Regions from separate parts of the Arthrobacter sp. BC5 genome, predicted to be linked through region 1. Evidence: riboswitches for the same ligand, from Rfam matches in the RefSeq annotation. Region 1 holds a riboswitch; the other holds the start of a gene.
What was found. Region 1 has a riboswitch for S-adenosylmethionine ahead of AC1MFI_RS13975 (cobalamin-independent methionine synthase II family protein). Riboswitches for the same ligand answer to the same signal wherever they lie in the genome.

Region 1 (7,221 bases):
GAGGAAACCCGGTGGCCAAAATTCTCCCAGCGCGCCTGGGCCCTCGGTGCGCGCAGCATGCTCTCCTTCCAACTGTTCGTCGAGGGTGACAACCTGGGTGCCCTGAACGTCTACGGGGACGACGTGGACGTGTTCGATGAGGAGTCCGAGCAGGTAGGGCTCCTCGTGGCCGCGCATGCGGCCGTCGCGTTCGCGGACTCCCAGGAAATCAAGGAACTCAACGACGCACTGGCGAACCGGGACCTCATCGGCCAGGCCAAAGGCATTCTCATGGAGCGGCACAAGATCAGCGCGCACCAGGCCTTCACCCTGCTGAGCACGGTAAGCGCAAACACGAACATCAAGCTCATCCGGATCGCGGAAGATCTGGCCACCAGCGGAGAACTCGTCACGAAAACGAAAACGAGGACGAGGACGAGGACGAAACCAGGTAGCTGAACCTCCTTGCGCCCCATCGTGCCGCACCGGTAACCGGGCTCGACTTGGGACATGACTGTGCCAGGGCCGCCGGCAGCCCTGATGAACCTGTCCACCCTGGTGCGAACCAGACAGCACTAGGTGTTACAGCCTCCCTCCGGGAGGCCCGAGCTGTTCCTCGATGAAGAAGGTTTTCGTGGGTAAGGATCTTGTGCCGCTGGGCGGACGCGAGCTCGTCCTACACAACAGGTACGAGGTCCTGTCGATCGTCAACGACATACTGGTGGCGCTCTGGTTCATCATCGGCAGCATCCTCTTCTTCCAGGAGAGCACGACGACGGCGGGAACATGGCTGTTCCTGATCGGTTCGATCGAACTCCTGATCCGGCCGGTGATCCGCTTGTCCCGGAACGTTCACCTGCGCACGGTGACCCGCACTCGGAACAGCAACGACTTCTGATACGACCCTGGTGGTGGGCTGATCAGGCGCTGAGGGCTGTGACTGTGGTGAGCAGCACGGCGTAGAGCACGAGGCCAATGGTGAACCACAGGAAGCTTGAGTTCCGGTTCGAGGGCAGCTCTTCCTTGAAGACGTTCAGCAGGATGGAGCCGCCCAGTGCGCCGGTGAGCAGTGCCACGACCAGCGTGCTGTTGGGTGCGAAGAGCGCATCCAGTACCCACCCCGCCAGGAGCGCGGCGGCGAGGACGATCCGCCCTGAACGCCGGAACCTCTGCCCGTAGTGTTCTTCCAGGCCCCGGTCGGTCAGGACGAAGTGAAGGCCCATGGCAACAGTGAAGAGCAGGGCAAACAGGATACCGGTTTGGAACCGCAGGGCCATCGTGTAGGTGATCAGGATGTTGTACACGACGAATGATCCGAGGTGGAGCCAGTACGCGGCATTGGAGGGAGTGCTTCTCCTGCCATCCCGGAGACCCTGACGGGACGCCATGCGCTCCAGCCCGTAGAAGACGGTGAAGCCGGCCAGGGCCACCACGAAGATCCCGAGGTCAAGAAGCGGTGTCACGGTAACGGCGTTCTCCAGCGCCTCACCGATCGCCTCATTACCCTCTGCGATGTCCGGAAGGAGGTGAAGGAAGACATACGCGACGGCGAGACCGCCGGCGAAGGAGCCGGTGTAGCGCTCAGGGACGAGCGGAAGTTTTCGGATGCGCGGTGCCAACAGGTGCAGCACCGCGAGCACCACCGTCAGGACGAAGGCGCCCAGGACGCTCTGCCCGATCGTCAGATCCATTTGCGCCACGTCATGTGCAGCCACTGTCCCGAGGGTAATCTCCCCGATATCGTCGCGGATTGTTTAGGGATCGGGTGTCTCTGATTCGCCATTATTGGTCTTTTGTCTCGTGTTCTTGGTCCTGAAGGGGCTATTTGCCTTACCTGCTGAGCTTCTGGTGCTCGCTTAGAGCAGTCGAGACACGCGTCCCCTTGTTTATCAGTAGGCTTATCTTTCAAAGCTCCCAAGGGTTCAGGCGCCGGGTCAAGCCAAAACAGGTCCTGCGCGGACGGTCGTCATGTGGCAAGCTCCGCGCACAGGACGGTCGCTTTGGGGGCGGCGGATCTTCGTTCACCTGAGAAGTTTGAGGGGCCCGAAGGTCAGGCGCGGCTGCCGGTGTCGGGCGCTAAAAGGAAAGCGGGACGGCGCAGGCGAGAGCCATCCTCACAGATCCACACACGATGGCTAGGAGCATGTCGCTGCTGTGAAGGTCACTGGTGCGGCTCCAGCACGGTGTGTGCTTCTCTGCTCGATCGGTGGTGAAGCGAGCCCTGGCCAGCTTTTCACAGGGCGTATTGCCCCCAATGCTCCTTCGCGGGCGGGGGAGAGAACCTGGTGCCCCGGTGTACTAGTGCGGATGGGTCATCCACCTGTGGTCGGGTGGAGCCCGAAGGGTGGAGCTCAAAGCCGTCCACCTGTGGTTGAGCCATAAGTTGTAGGGTTCTGCTGTTAGAGGACTGCTTGTTCCTGTTGTGGAACTCCCGGTACAGTGGGCGTTGCAACGGGCAGTAGCCCCGCGAAGTTAGCCTGGCAGTCTTCCGGATGGTATGACGAGCCAGGCTCGCGCATTTAAAGCCTGCGCACCTGGCCGATGAGCGGTTCCGCCTCAGCTCTCCAGGGTCCACCTTTCTGGAAGCACCACGCGACGGCGTCTGCGACCCACAGCAGGGGTTCTTCGGTGCGGCGCATATGCCTGTATTCCAGTGTGGTGTTGCCGCGGGTTTTCAGTTCGGCGTGGATGATCCGCCGGTCGGCTGCTGCGAGGGAGTCGTCCTGCTCGAGCACGAGGCGTTCTGCTTCGACGTCACACAGGTCCTGGATCAGGGCTCCCAGGCAGGCGGGTCGGGCGACCTTGTCGGGCTGGCCATCAACGATGTACACGACGGTCTTCACCCCGGTTCGGGCCGCGCCTTTGAGGAACGCCCGCCTGGTTGCGTCCCTCTCACTGTTGAAGTGCACCGAGGAGCTGCCCTTGTACCGCAGGCTCCTGATCGCGGAACGCGTTGCGGTAACGTCCGCCGGCGAGATGACCGCGGCCGCGATGTAGTAGGTGCCTGCCTTGGACTCGTCCACGAACACGTGGGAGCGGCGCGGCAGATCCAAAGGCATGGATCGACCCTACCGGCGCCCGACCTCACTTCCCCGACGGGGAGGGGTGAGAGGTGTCTGATCCTGTCCACTCGAACTAGGACCACAAGACGCTTGGGCTGGCCACGGACTGGAGTGGGTGCAGTTTGTCGGCTCTCGACCGGGTTCACAATTCCGATCCCTGCTCGCCGAAAATGCCTTCCAGCTGAGCAGTCATTCCCTGATCGTTGGATCGAGCGTTCTGTGCCTAGGCAGGGGCGAGACTAATGGCGAGAGCGACTGCGCCAACGCCCAGCAGTGCGACGCAAGCGGCGAGAACAAGCAATGGCCATGCCCCGAACGGCATGTGCGGCGTCTGAAACTGATCACGGCGGAAAGCCCGATAACGTCGCTGGGATGTAGTCCACATCAGTCCCGCTCCGATGACCCCTATCAGACCCATACCCGCCCAGAGCGGATTGCCGAGTAGTTCCGGCAGCAACCGGAAGGCCACCAGTGAACTCAGTGCAACCGACAGTGCTGTTCGCCTCCACGCCAGTGCCGTTCGCTCCGCGGGCAGACCAGCATCGAGGAGATCAGAACCTTCCTCCGAGTTCGGGCTCACGCCAACACAGTCCCGATGATGACGCACACTCCGGCAGCGCAAATCAGGACGGTAATGATGAGTCCCGCGATCGAGCTGGGGAGGGAGCGTTTTTGGCGCAGCGCCTGCTCGGTACCCAGCCAGCCAAACCATGCTTGAACTGGGGCTAGAACCCCGGCAGTGAGCAGCAGGAACGAGGCCGTCAGACGGAACCCGGGGTGAAGGCCGAGCCCGAACACCTCGAGAGCTACCCCTCCGGCGATCAGGGCCAGGGCCGTGCGGATCCATGCAAGGAACGTTCGCTCATTGGCCAGGGTGAAGCGGGGGTCTGGGTCTTCGCCAACGCTGAAGAGCTTCCGCGGAAAGCGTTGATCACTCATGTAAATCTCTCCAAACGGGTCGGCTCAGGCTTCGATCCTATGAGCGAGACAAGGTGGTCAACGACACGTGAACGAGCCTCGTCGGGCGCACCGCGGGGGAATCAATTGTCGGCGGCAGTACCCCGGTAGGCCTCGTCCCTGTTCGCGGTTGCCAGGTGCAGATCACTGCGTTTCGAGGCCGGCCATCAAATCCCGGCTTGTTACGGGCAGCATTTTTGAGCAGGAGGGTCGAGTCGTCCATGATGGTGCACAGCCCCTCCGATTGGTGCTCAGCCTTTTGGCTGTGGAGGGGACGTGCCTGCGTCACCGGTGGATTTAGAGCCCTAAGCCACACCATCCAGAGCAGCTGAGAGACCTGCCTCCATGACGCTGCAGCTTCCCCCGGATTCCTTGTCCGGAAAGGTGCTAATGGCAGGACCGATGGAAAGGAAAGCATCATGACACTCGATCGCATCTCCACCAGCCACGCCGGCTCGCTGCCGCGCACACCGGAACTGATCGCCGCCAACGCCGCCCGCACCTTTGCCGAGGACGGGTTCACCCTGGAACGGACACCCGAATTCGAAGGACTGCTCACGACTGCCGTGGTGGACCTCGTCCAACGCCAGAAGGAGTTCGGGATCACGATCCCGGGCGATGGCGAGTACGGCAAGGCGATGTCCAACCCGGTCGATTACGGAGCCTGGTGGACCTACAGCTTCCAGCGCACCGCCGGCCTGGAACTGACGGACTTCAATCCGATCCTCGCCGAGCCCGTCCGTAGCGAGCCCGGCGCCATCCGGCTGACCTCGTTCGCCGACCGGCGTGACTGGACCCGCTTCGCGGCGGCCTACCAGGATCCCGAGAGCGGCATCCAGATCGGCAAGAACGCCACGGCCTTTCCGTCCGCAACCGGGCCGATCTCGTACACCGGGCGTGCTGCACTGGCCAGCGACATCACGAACCTCAAAGCGGGGTTGGGCGCTGCGGGCATTCCGACAGGATTCATCACGGCCCTCTCACCCGGGTCCGCGAGCAGGATCGGCAACGACTACTACGCCACGGAGGAGGAGTTCATCTACGCCTGGGCCGATGTCCTGCGCGAGGAGTACAAGGCCATCGTCGAAGCAGGCCTGATCGTGCAGATCGACGATCCGTCCATCGCGGAGAACTGGGACCAGATCAACCCCGAACCCTCCATCGAGGACTACCAGAAGTTCACCCGGATCCGGGTCGAGGCGCTGAACTATGCGCTGCGGGGACTACCCGAGGAACAGGTCCGGTTCCACGTCTGCTGGGGATCCTGGCACGGCCCGCACACCACGGACATCGAGTTTCGCCACATCGTGGACCTTGTACTGGGCATCAACGCCGGTTCGTACTCCTTCGAGGCAGCCAACGCCCGCCACGAACACGAATGGACCCTCTGGCAGGACGTCGACCTTCCCGCCGGGAAGGTGCTGGTTCCCGGCGTCGTCTCCCACGCGACCAACGTCGTCGAGCACCCTGAACTGGTCGCCCAGCGCATCGAGCGCTTCGCCGCACTCGTAGGTCGGGAGAATGTCGTGGCCTCCACCGACTGCGGGCTGGGCGGAAGGATCCACCCGCAGATCGCCGCCGCCAAACTCGAGTCCCTGGGGCGCGGCGCGCAGATCGCAACGGAGCGGCTCTTCGCCCGCTCCTCGACATCGATCTAGCCGCCCGCACAGAGCAAGGCAAAGGACGAGGCAGGGGATAAGGCCGCGGACAAGGCTGAGGACAAGTAGGGGAAACACCAACGGGACGGCACATCGATGATGTGTCGTCCCGTTGGATTTGAAGCGTCTGCTTCAGAGGAGACAGCTACCGCTATCAGAAGCGGTGGGCTGCTGGTCAGTTGGTGAGCGCGGTTTCCTGTGCCTGTGTTTGCTGCCAGGTGTTCCAGCCGAGGTAACTGCCGTCGAGTTCGACGACGTCGTAGCCCGCCCGGCGGAGGGCACTGGCAGCGACGGAGTTCCGCAAGCCGCTCTGGCAGTAGGTGACGATCGTCCCTTCGGTGGGGACTTCGTCGAGGTGCCACATGACCCGCCCGCCGTTGAGCTGGTGAGCCCCGGGGACGTGGCCGGCGCTGTGCTCGGTGCGGTTGCGGACGTCGAGGATCATCGCGGCGTCGACCTCTGCGAGGTCTTCGGGCTGCACGAGGGCGGGCGTGGTGGTGGGCAGCCCGTCGATGCTGGTGACGTACCCGGCGACATTGTCGATGCCGACGCGGACGAGGTGGTCCCAGATCTCCTGCGCGTGGTCCTGACTGGCGGCCAGCAGGACGAGCGGGTTCTTGTCCGTCTCGGGGTTCACGACCCACGCCCCGTAGGTCGCGATCGCGGCACTTGCCGGAATGTTCAGGGAGCGAGTCACCGTCCCGGCGTGGACCTCGTTCGCGGAGCGGGTGTCGATGAACGTCACCGTGTCCGCGGCGATACCAGCAGCGACCTGGTCCTTGTCCAGCTCGGTCAGCGGTACACGCTCACCCATGACGGCCGGTCCCTGCCGGTTCTCGCGCTTCATGCGTCCGAAGTAGGCGTGGGCGTCGGGCTGCCCGTCGAGGAGTTCGTTGATGAAACCCTGCTCGTCGTTCGCGGCCAGGTACGGGCCCCACCAGGAGTAGAGACGCTCATACCCGACGGTGGTGGACGGGATCGCACCGAGGGCCTTGCCGCAGGCGCTGCCGGCACCGTGGGCGGGGTGGACCTGGACGTGGTCGGGCAGGGTCAGGAACTTCTCCTGCAGGCTCTTGAACAGCTGCTTCGCACCCTCGAAGCGCGTGTCGACGCCGCCGGCGGCCTCATCAAGGAGGTCGGGGCGGCCGAGATCGCCGGAGAACACGAAGTCACCCGAGAGCAGGTAGCCGGGCTTGTCGCTGAACGCCCCGTCGGTGACGAGGAAGGACAGGTGCTCCGGGGTGTGTCCGGGAGTGTGAAGGGCGCGCAGGGTGATGTTGCCCAGGGTGATGGTGTCCCCGTCATGGAGCCGGGTGCCCTCGAACTCGTACTGCCAGTCCGGTCCGCCTTCACCGGAGACGTAGATCTCCGCCCCGGTCGCCGCGGCGAGTTCTCGTGTGCCCGAGAGGTAGTCGGCGTGGATGTGGGTCTCGGTGACGGCCACGATCTTCATGTTGTTCTTCGCCGCGAGGTCCTGGTAGACCGCAATGTCACGGCGCCCATCGACCACGACCGCTTCACCCTTGGCCTGGCAACCGATCAGGTAACTGGCCTGGGCGAGGTCT
Region 2 (7,221 bases), 730 kb from region 1:
GTCGCCGCCGCGGTAGGCGGGATCGAGCCGGATCGCCTGCAGCTGCGCCTGGGCGAACGCTATCTGTTCGGCCGAGCTGGCGGCGGTGCAGGCGATGACGGCGCAGCGCTGGACGCGCTGCGGATACATCAGGGCCCATTCGAGGGCACGCGCCCCTCCCATGGACCCGCCGAGCACCGAGTGCCACTGCCCGATGCCGAGCTGGTCGGCGAGCAGGGCCTCGGCCCGCACGGAATCGCGGATGGTGACGAAGGGGAAACGCGATCCCCAGGGCGTGCCGTCGGGAGCGAGGCTCGCCGGCCCCGTCGAGCCGTAGCAGCCTCCCAGCATATTGATCGACACCACGAAGTAGCGGTCGGTGTCCACCGTGCGGCCGGGTCCCACGAGCGAGTCCCACCAGCCCTCCTCCTCCGAGGCGCCGCGCGCCACGTGCGAGCTGCCCGTCAGGGCGTGCTGCACGAGCACGGCGTTCGAGGCATCCCGGTTCAGCCTGCCCCAGGTCTCGAAGGCGAGCTGCACCTCGGGCAGCCCGCCCCCGGTCTCCAGGGCCAGCGGACCGATCGACGCGATGCGCAGGAGCCCGTCCCCCGAAGGGCGCGTGCCGTCGATCCCGGGGTACAGCGGAGCAGGAGGGTAGGTGGTCACGAAGGGCTAGGCTCCTTTGGCGGCGCGGAAGCCCGCGTCGAGGTCGGCGAGGATGTCGGTGATGTTCTCCAGTCCCACCGACAGGCGGACGAGGCCCGGGCGCACTCCCGCGGTGAGCTGTGCTTCCGCCCCGAGCTGGCTGTGCGTGGTGGACGCCGGATGGATGACGAGCGAGCGGACGTCTCCCACGTTCGCGACGTGGGAGTGCAGTTCGAGACCGTCCACGAAGCGCTTGCCCGCCTCGAGCCCTCCGACGATGTCGAAGCTGACGATCGCGCCCGTGCCGTTCCGTCCGTACTTCCTCCCGCGCTCGTACCAGGGGCTCGAGGCGAGGCCCGCGTAGGAGACGCGCTCGACGTCGTCGTGACCCTCGAGCCACTCGGCGACGGCCTGGGCGTTCTGCACGTGGCGCTCGACGCGCAGGCTGAGGGTCTCCAGTCCCTGCGCGATGAGGAACGCGTTGAACGGGGAGACGGAGGCGCCGAGATCGCGCAGGAGCTGGACGCGCGCCTTCAGGATGTACGCGAGGTTCGCGCCGAGCGCGCTGCCGACGCCGAGGTCCCGCGCGTAGACGAGCCCGTGGTAGCTCTCGTCCGGCGTGTTGAACCCCGGGAACCGTTCGGGGTGCTGTGCGAAGTCGAAGTTGCCCGAATCGACGATGACCCCGGCGATGGCGTTGCCGTGCCCGCCCAGGTACTTGGTCGCCGAGTGGACCACGATGTCCGCGCCCCACTCGATCGGCCGGATCAGATACGGGGTGGACAGGGTGTTGTCCACGATCAGGGGGATCCCGTGCTCGTGGGCGACGGCGCTGATGCCCTCGATGTCGAGGACGTCCTGCCGGGGATTGGAGACGACCTCCCCGAAGAAGAGCTTGGTGTTGGGCCGAACGGCATCCCGCCACTGCTCGAGGTCGTCCGGGTCCTGCACGAAGGTGGTCTCGATGCCGAACTTCTTCAGCGTGTGCTTGAAGAGGTTGTACGTGCCGCCGTAGAGGCTGGGGCTCGCCACGATGTGGTCCCCCGCCTCGGCGATGTTGAGGACGGCGAAGGTCTCCGCCGCCTGGCCCGAGGCGAGCAGCAGCGCGCCGACCCCGCCTTCCAGGCTCGCGATCCGCGTCTCCACCGCTTCCTGGGTGGGATTCCCGATGCGGGTGTAGATGGGCGCGAGTTCGGTCAGCGAGAACCGGTTCGCGGCGCTCTCGGCGCTCGGGAACACGAACGACGACGTCTGGTAGATGGGCAGCGCACGCGCTCCCGTGGCGGCATCCGGCACCTGGCCGGCATGGATCTGGCGTGTCTCAAAGGACCAATCGTTGGACATGGTACTCCCTGTTCAAGGGGCTCCGCCGAGGTCCGATGCTCCGGCCGGTGCACGCCGCTCCAGGAGACCGGGCCCTGCAGGAGCCCGCGCTTGCACGGCGCCGAAGTAGCGCCGAACCTGGTCCTCACCCGGGGCACCCCACCGCGGTTGGAGGGTTGCCGGCCAGCAAGCCGGGGCTTCGTGCTGGCACTCATGACCTGCCTTCATGAAATCCCATCACGGCGGATCCGGCAACCCGTATGACCCTCCGTGAAGCAGGACCGGCTCCCTCCGATGCACCCGCGACGGCCGGGAGCGGCGGTAAGGCGAGCCTAAGTCGAGACGCAGATCACTTAGTGCCAAAATATCGGCATGCGCCTGGACCATGTCTCATATGCCTGCGAACCCGATGGACTTTCCGCCACGGCCGACCGGATCGCCGCAAAGCTCGGTGTGGAGCCGGTGAAAGGTGGTGTGCACCCGCGCTTCGGCACCCGCAACATGATCTTCCCGCTGGTCAACGGCCAGTACCTCGAGGTCGTGGAGGTCCTGAACCACCCGGCGTCGGACAAGGCCCCGTTCGGGCAGGCCGTGCGTGCGCGCTCCGAGGCGGGCGGCGGCTGGATGGGCTGGTGCGTGGCCGTGGACGATCTCGCACCGTTCGAGGAGCGCCTCGGCCGCAGCGCCGTGCCGGGGAACCGCAAGTTCCCGGACGGCCAGGAACTGACGTGGCAGCAGATCGGCATCAAGGGGCTCATCGCGGATCCGCAGGTCCCCTACCTGCTGCGCTGGGATGACGGCACCGAGTCCCTCCACCCCTCGAAGGCACGCCCGGCCGCCGTCAAGCTGGATTGCCTGACCATCGCCGGTTCCTCGGAGCGGGTGACCGAGTGGCTGGGCACCGCCGTCGAGGAGACGCTCGACGGCGTGCAGGTGCAGTGGATCGCCCCGAACGGCACCCCGGGCATCATGTCCGTGACGTTCGAGACCGAGAACGGCCGCGTCGAGATCTAGCCCTCGTCGGCACTGGACGACGAATGGACCGGACGATCGTCCGGTCCATTCCTCGTACTGGCCGTGGTGGTCAGGCGTGGGTGTAGGTGAGGCAGTCCGCTGCGTCGGCGCCCGGTCCCACCTTGACGGCCGGAGCACCGCACAGCAGGTCGTGGTTGTAGCTGCATTCCGAGCGCTGGCAGGCACCGACGTGGGCCAGCATCTTGGGCAGCCCCCCACTGACGGAGGTGTCGATGAAGGTGGCACAGGACGCGTGCTCCTCGCTCCCCGACACCGTGATGGCCACGGCGGTACAGCCGTCGCGGTTGAACGAGCAGTTGTGGACGCTGCACTCGGAGACACTGGTGACGACACTCATGATTCCTCCTGAAGGGTCCGGTGGGGCCCCCGGTCGGAGCCGCCGTCCCGCTGAATGGGATCACGGTAACACCGCGGTTCTCCGATAATTTAGTCATGATTGTCGTGCGCAAATCAGCGACGGCGAGGCTTGCTCCGGCACGTCATCCGCCGATGCCGATGGCCGGTCCGATCAGGGCGAATCCCACGAATCCCGTGATGTCGATGAGCGCATGCGCGACCACGAGCGGCATGACCCTGCGGGTACGCGTGTAGAACCAGGCGAAGAGCAGCCCCATCAGCACGTTGCCGATGAACGGGCCGAAGCCCTGGTAGAGGTGGTAGCTGCCCCTGACCAGCGAACTCGTGAGGAGGATCGCGGGCGTCGACCAGCCGAGCTCACGCAGGCGGAGGAACAGGTATCCCACCACGATCACCTCCTCGAGGACCGCGTGCCGGACGGCCGAGAGCACGAGGACCGGGATGGTCCACCAGTAGGCGTCGAGCGCGGCGGGCACCAGCGCCGTGGTGATGCCCAGGGCGCGGCCGCCGGCGTAGACCCCGAGGGTGCCGACGCCGATGACCGCGGCCAGGCCGACGCCGAACCCGACGGTACGCAGCGGCTTCTCGAAGGTGAAACCGAGGCGGCGGAACGCGGAGGCGCCGTGCCCGCTGAGCAGGAACAGCACGAGGGCCACCGGCACCAGCGCGAAGAGGATGTCCAGGAGCTGATATGCGAGGTCGAAGTACTGGCGCTCGTCGAGCACCGGATTCAGGGTGGTGGTCTGGCCCGCGAGCGGGCCGCGCGAGAGCTTCTCCGCCAGGTTCACGGTGGAGTACACGGCGGACTGTCCGAGCGACAGCCCGAAGACGATCAGCAGCTCCGCGGTGATGCGGCGCTTCGGTGCGGGGGCGTCCGCGAGGACGGGAGCGGACGCAGAGGAGGCGGAGGCGGAGGCGGACTCGGCAGGCATGGCGCTATCCTCCCAGCGGTGCCCCGTGATTCCCAGCCACCGCGCGGTCCGGCCTGCCTACCGCACCCGGGTGCCGGCCCTCCAGACGGCGTGGACGAGCGGCATGCCGGGACGGTAGGCGAGGTGCGTGGCCGATGGCGCGTTCAGCAGCTGCAGGTCCGCCCGGTGGCCGACGGCGAGCGAGCCGACGGCCCGGCGTCCGTCCACGTCGTCGCCCGTGTGCCGCCGCAGCGCAAGCGCACCCCCGTAGGTCGCCGCACGGACGGCCTCGTGGACGGTCAGCCCCATCTGCAGGACGGCGGTGGCGACGCAGAAGCCCATGGAACTCGTGTACGACGTCCCCGGATTGCAGTTGCTGGCAATCGCGAGCTGCGCCCCGGCGTCGAGCAGCCTCCGCGCGGGCGGGAACGGCTGCCGCGTCGAGAGATCACAGGCGGGCAGGCAGGTGGCAACGGTACCGGGAACGGAGGGCGCGCCCGCCCAGGTGCCGGCGAGCGCGTCGACGTCGGCGTCGGACAGGTGGTTGACGTGGTCCACGCTGGCGGCGCCGAACTCGACGGCGAGCGCCACGCCGTCGCCCTGCCCCAGCTGGTTGCCGTGCACACGCAGTCCGAGGCCCGCGTCGGCGCACGCGGAGAGCACCCGGCGGGACTGCTCGGCGGTGAAGGCCCCCGCCTCGCAGAAGACGTCGGCCCAGCGCACGTAGGGCAGGACGGCGTCGAGCATCGGGCCGCAGACGAGGTCGGTGTACTCGTCCGCGTCCTCCCCGTGCGGTACGAGGTGCGCGCCGAGGAAGGTGACCTCGTCGGCGACGCCCGCCGCGATGCGCGCGCTGCGGGCCTCCTGCTCGACGTCGAGCCCGTAGCCCGTCTTCGTCTCCAGGTAGGTGGTACCACCCGCGGCGGCCTCGGCGACCCGGGCCAGCAGGAGCCGCGTGAGGTCGTAGTCCCCCGCGGCGCGCGTCGCCTCCACGGTCACGGCGATGCCGCCCGCGGCGTAGGACTCCCCCGCCATGCGGGCCTCGAACTCGGCCGTCCGGTCGCCGGCGAACACGAGGTGGGTGTGGCTGTCGACCCAGCCCGGCAGTCCGGCGCGGCCCCCGGCGTCATGGCTCTCGTCGGCGGCCGGAGCCTGCGCCGACGGGCCGATCCAGCTGATGCGCTCACCCTCGAACACCACGCCGGCGTTCCGCAGGACCGCGCCGTCGGCGTCCTGGGTGAGCAGCTCGCCGATATTCGTGATCAGGACGGACATCAGTGGCGCTCCCGGCCGTGCGTCCCGCTCGCCCGGCGGGGCCCGGTCGCCGCATCCGCCGCGTCGTCCAGCCGGGCGATGGCCGCCACCAGCAGGCCGGCCGGTTCGCCGAGCGTGGCGTGGACACCGTCGCGCGCCACGAGGACGCCACCGACGACGACACCCGTGACGTCCTGGCCCGTGGCGGTGTAGGCGAGCTGTTCCCGGGAGGATCCGGCGGTGCGCGCACTGTGCGGGTCGACCGCCATGAAATCGGCGGCCCGACCGGGACGAAAGCCCGCTCCGCGGCGTCCCTGGGCAGCCGCTCCGCCGAGCGCGGCGATGCCGTGCAGGTCCTCGGGATCGAAGTGGCCCCGCCGCCCGGTGCGCAGGCGCTCTCCGTGCTCCAGTGCCCGCATCTCCAGCCACGGGTCCACGACGGCGTGCTGGTCGGTGCCGAGGGCGAGCCTCGCTCCCGCCGCTCGGAAGGCGCCGGCCGGGCCCAAGCCGTCCGCGAGGTCCGCCTCGGTGGTGGGACAGAGGACGACGACGGCCCCGGCATCTGCGAGGACGGCGATGTCCCGCCCGGTGGCGTGGGTCGCGTGGACCGCGGACAGCCGGTGCCCGACGAGCCCGTAGGACTCGAGCAGGGCGGTCGGGGTGCGGCCCGTGGCGCGGAGGCAGTCCTCGTTCTCAGCCGGCTGCTCGGAGAGGTGCACGTGCAGGGGTACATCCGGCGGCAGGTGCTGCGCGATGACGGCCAGCTGCTCCTCGGGGACGGCCCGCACGGAGTGGATGGCGGCGCCGACGGACACCCGCTGCGCGGGGTACAGCGAGGAGACCGTTGCACGGAGGGACGCGAGCCGGTCGAGCCATCGGGCGGCCGTGCCGTCGGAGAACCGGCGCTGCCCCTCCTCGAGGGGCGTGCCGAAACCCCCGGCGAGGTAGCAGGTGTCGAGCAGGGTCAGCCGGATGCCGGCGCGGACGGCAGCGCGCGCGAGGGCGAGCTCCATGGCGTGCGGGCCGGAGTCCCCGTGCCCGTAGGGCGTGCCGTCGGGCTGGTGGTGGACGTAGTGGAATTCCGCGACGCTCGTCCAGCCCACCGCGACCATCTCGGCGTAGACGGCGGTGGCGAGTTCCTCGTAGAGCGCCGGGGTCAGTGCTCCGGCCGCGCGGTACATGGTCTCCCGCCAGGTCCAGAACGTCCCGCCGCGGTCATGGGTGCGGCCCCGCAGGGCGCGGTGGAAGGCATGCGAATGCGCATTGGCGGCGCCGGGGAAGGCCACACCGGACAGGACGATGTCGCCGTCCTGCGCGGGGACGCCGGGCAGGACGCCGACGACCGTCCCCGCGCCGTCGACCTCCACCCGGACCGCGTCCGCCACGCCGCCGGCTCCGAGCCAGGCGTGCTCGCACCAGACGGCACCGACGGCGTCGGGCCGCGCCGCGTCCGGGCCCGGTGCGAGGCCGGGCCGGACGGCGTCCCCGGTCACAGCAGGTCTTCGAGGACGTCGGCGAGGGCCGTGGCCCCGGCATCGGCGTCCTCGCGCTCCACGAACTCCTCGGGTGAGTGGCTGATACCGGTGGGGTTGCGGACGAACAGCATGGCCGTCGGCGCGATGGCGCCCAGGATGCCGGCGTCGTGCCCCGCCCCGGTGGGCAGCGTCGGCGTGCCCGGGAAGGAGCGCCCGAGCGCGTTGCCCAGCGTGCGCTGCAG

Region 2: it holds a riboswitch for S-adenosylmethionine, as region 1 does, so the genes downstream of both, AC1MFI_RS17335 (bifunctional o-acetylhomoserine/o-acetylserine sulfhydrylase) here and AC1MFI_RS13975 (cobalamin-independent methionine synthase II family protein) in region 1, are expected to answer to the same signal.

Annotation. Positions count from the first base shown of each region.
Region 1 covers NZ_CM155273.1:2,975,723-2,982,943, forward strand. The annotation lists gene AC1MFI_RS13945 (GAF and ANTAR domain-containing protein) at 1-438, shown strand, start outside; gene AC1MFI_RS13950 (YrhK family protein) at 614-877, shown strand; gene AC1MFI_RS13955 (hypothetical protein) at 900-1,679, opposite strand; gene AC1MFI_RS13960 (hypothetical protein) at 2,499-3,038, opposite strand; gene AC1MFI_RS13965 (DUF202 domain-containing protein) at 3,265-3,648, opposite strand; gene AC1MFI_RS13970 (YidH family protein) at 3,618-3,980, opposite strand; SAM riboswitch class I at 4,311-4,407, shown strand; gene AC1MFI_RS13975 (cobalamin-independent methionine synthase II family protein) at 4,418-5,656, shown strand; gene AC1MFI_RS13980 (MBL fold metallo-hydrolase) at 5,832-7,221, opposite strand, start outside.
Region 2 covers NZ_CM155273.1:3,703,353-3,710,573, forward strand. The annotation lists gene metX (homoserine O-acetyltransferase MetX) at 1-645, opposite strand, end outside; gene AC1MFI_RS17335 (bifunctional o-acetylhomoserine/o-acetylserine sulfhydrylase) at 652-1,968, opposite strand; SAM riboswitch class IV at 2,050-2,166, opposite strand; gene AC1MFI_RS17340 (VOC family protein) at 2,320-2,961, shown strand; gene AC1MFI_RS17345 (DUF1540 domain-containing protein) at 3,032-3,319, opposite strand; gene AC1MFI_RS17350 (CPBP family intramembrane glutamic endopeptidase) at 3,462-4,271, opposite strand; gene hutI (imidazolonepropionase) at 4,329-5,525, opposite strand; gene AC1MFI_RS17360 (formimidoylglutamate deiminase) at 5,525-6,997, opposite strand; gene AC1MFI_RS17365 (allantoate amidohydrolase) at 6,994-7,221, opposite strand, start outside.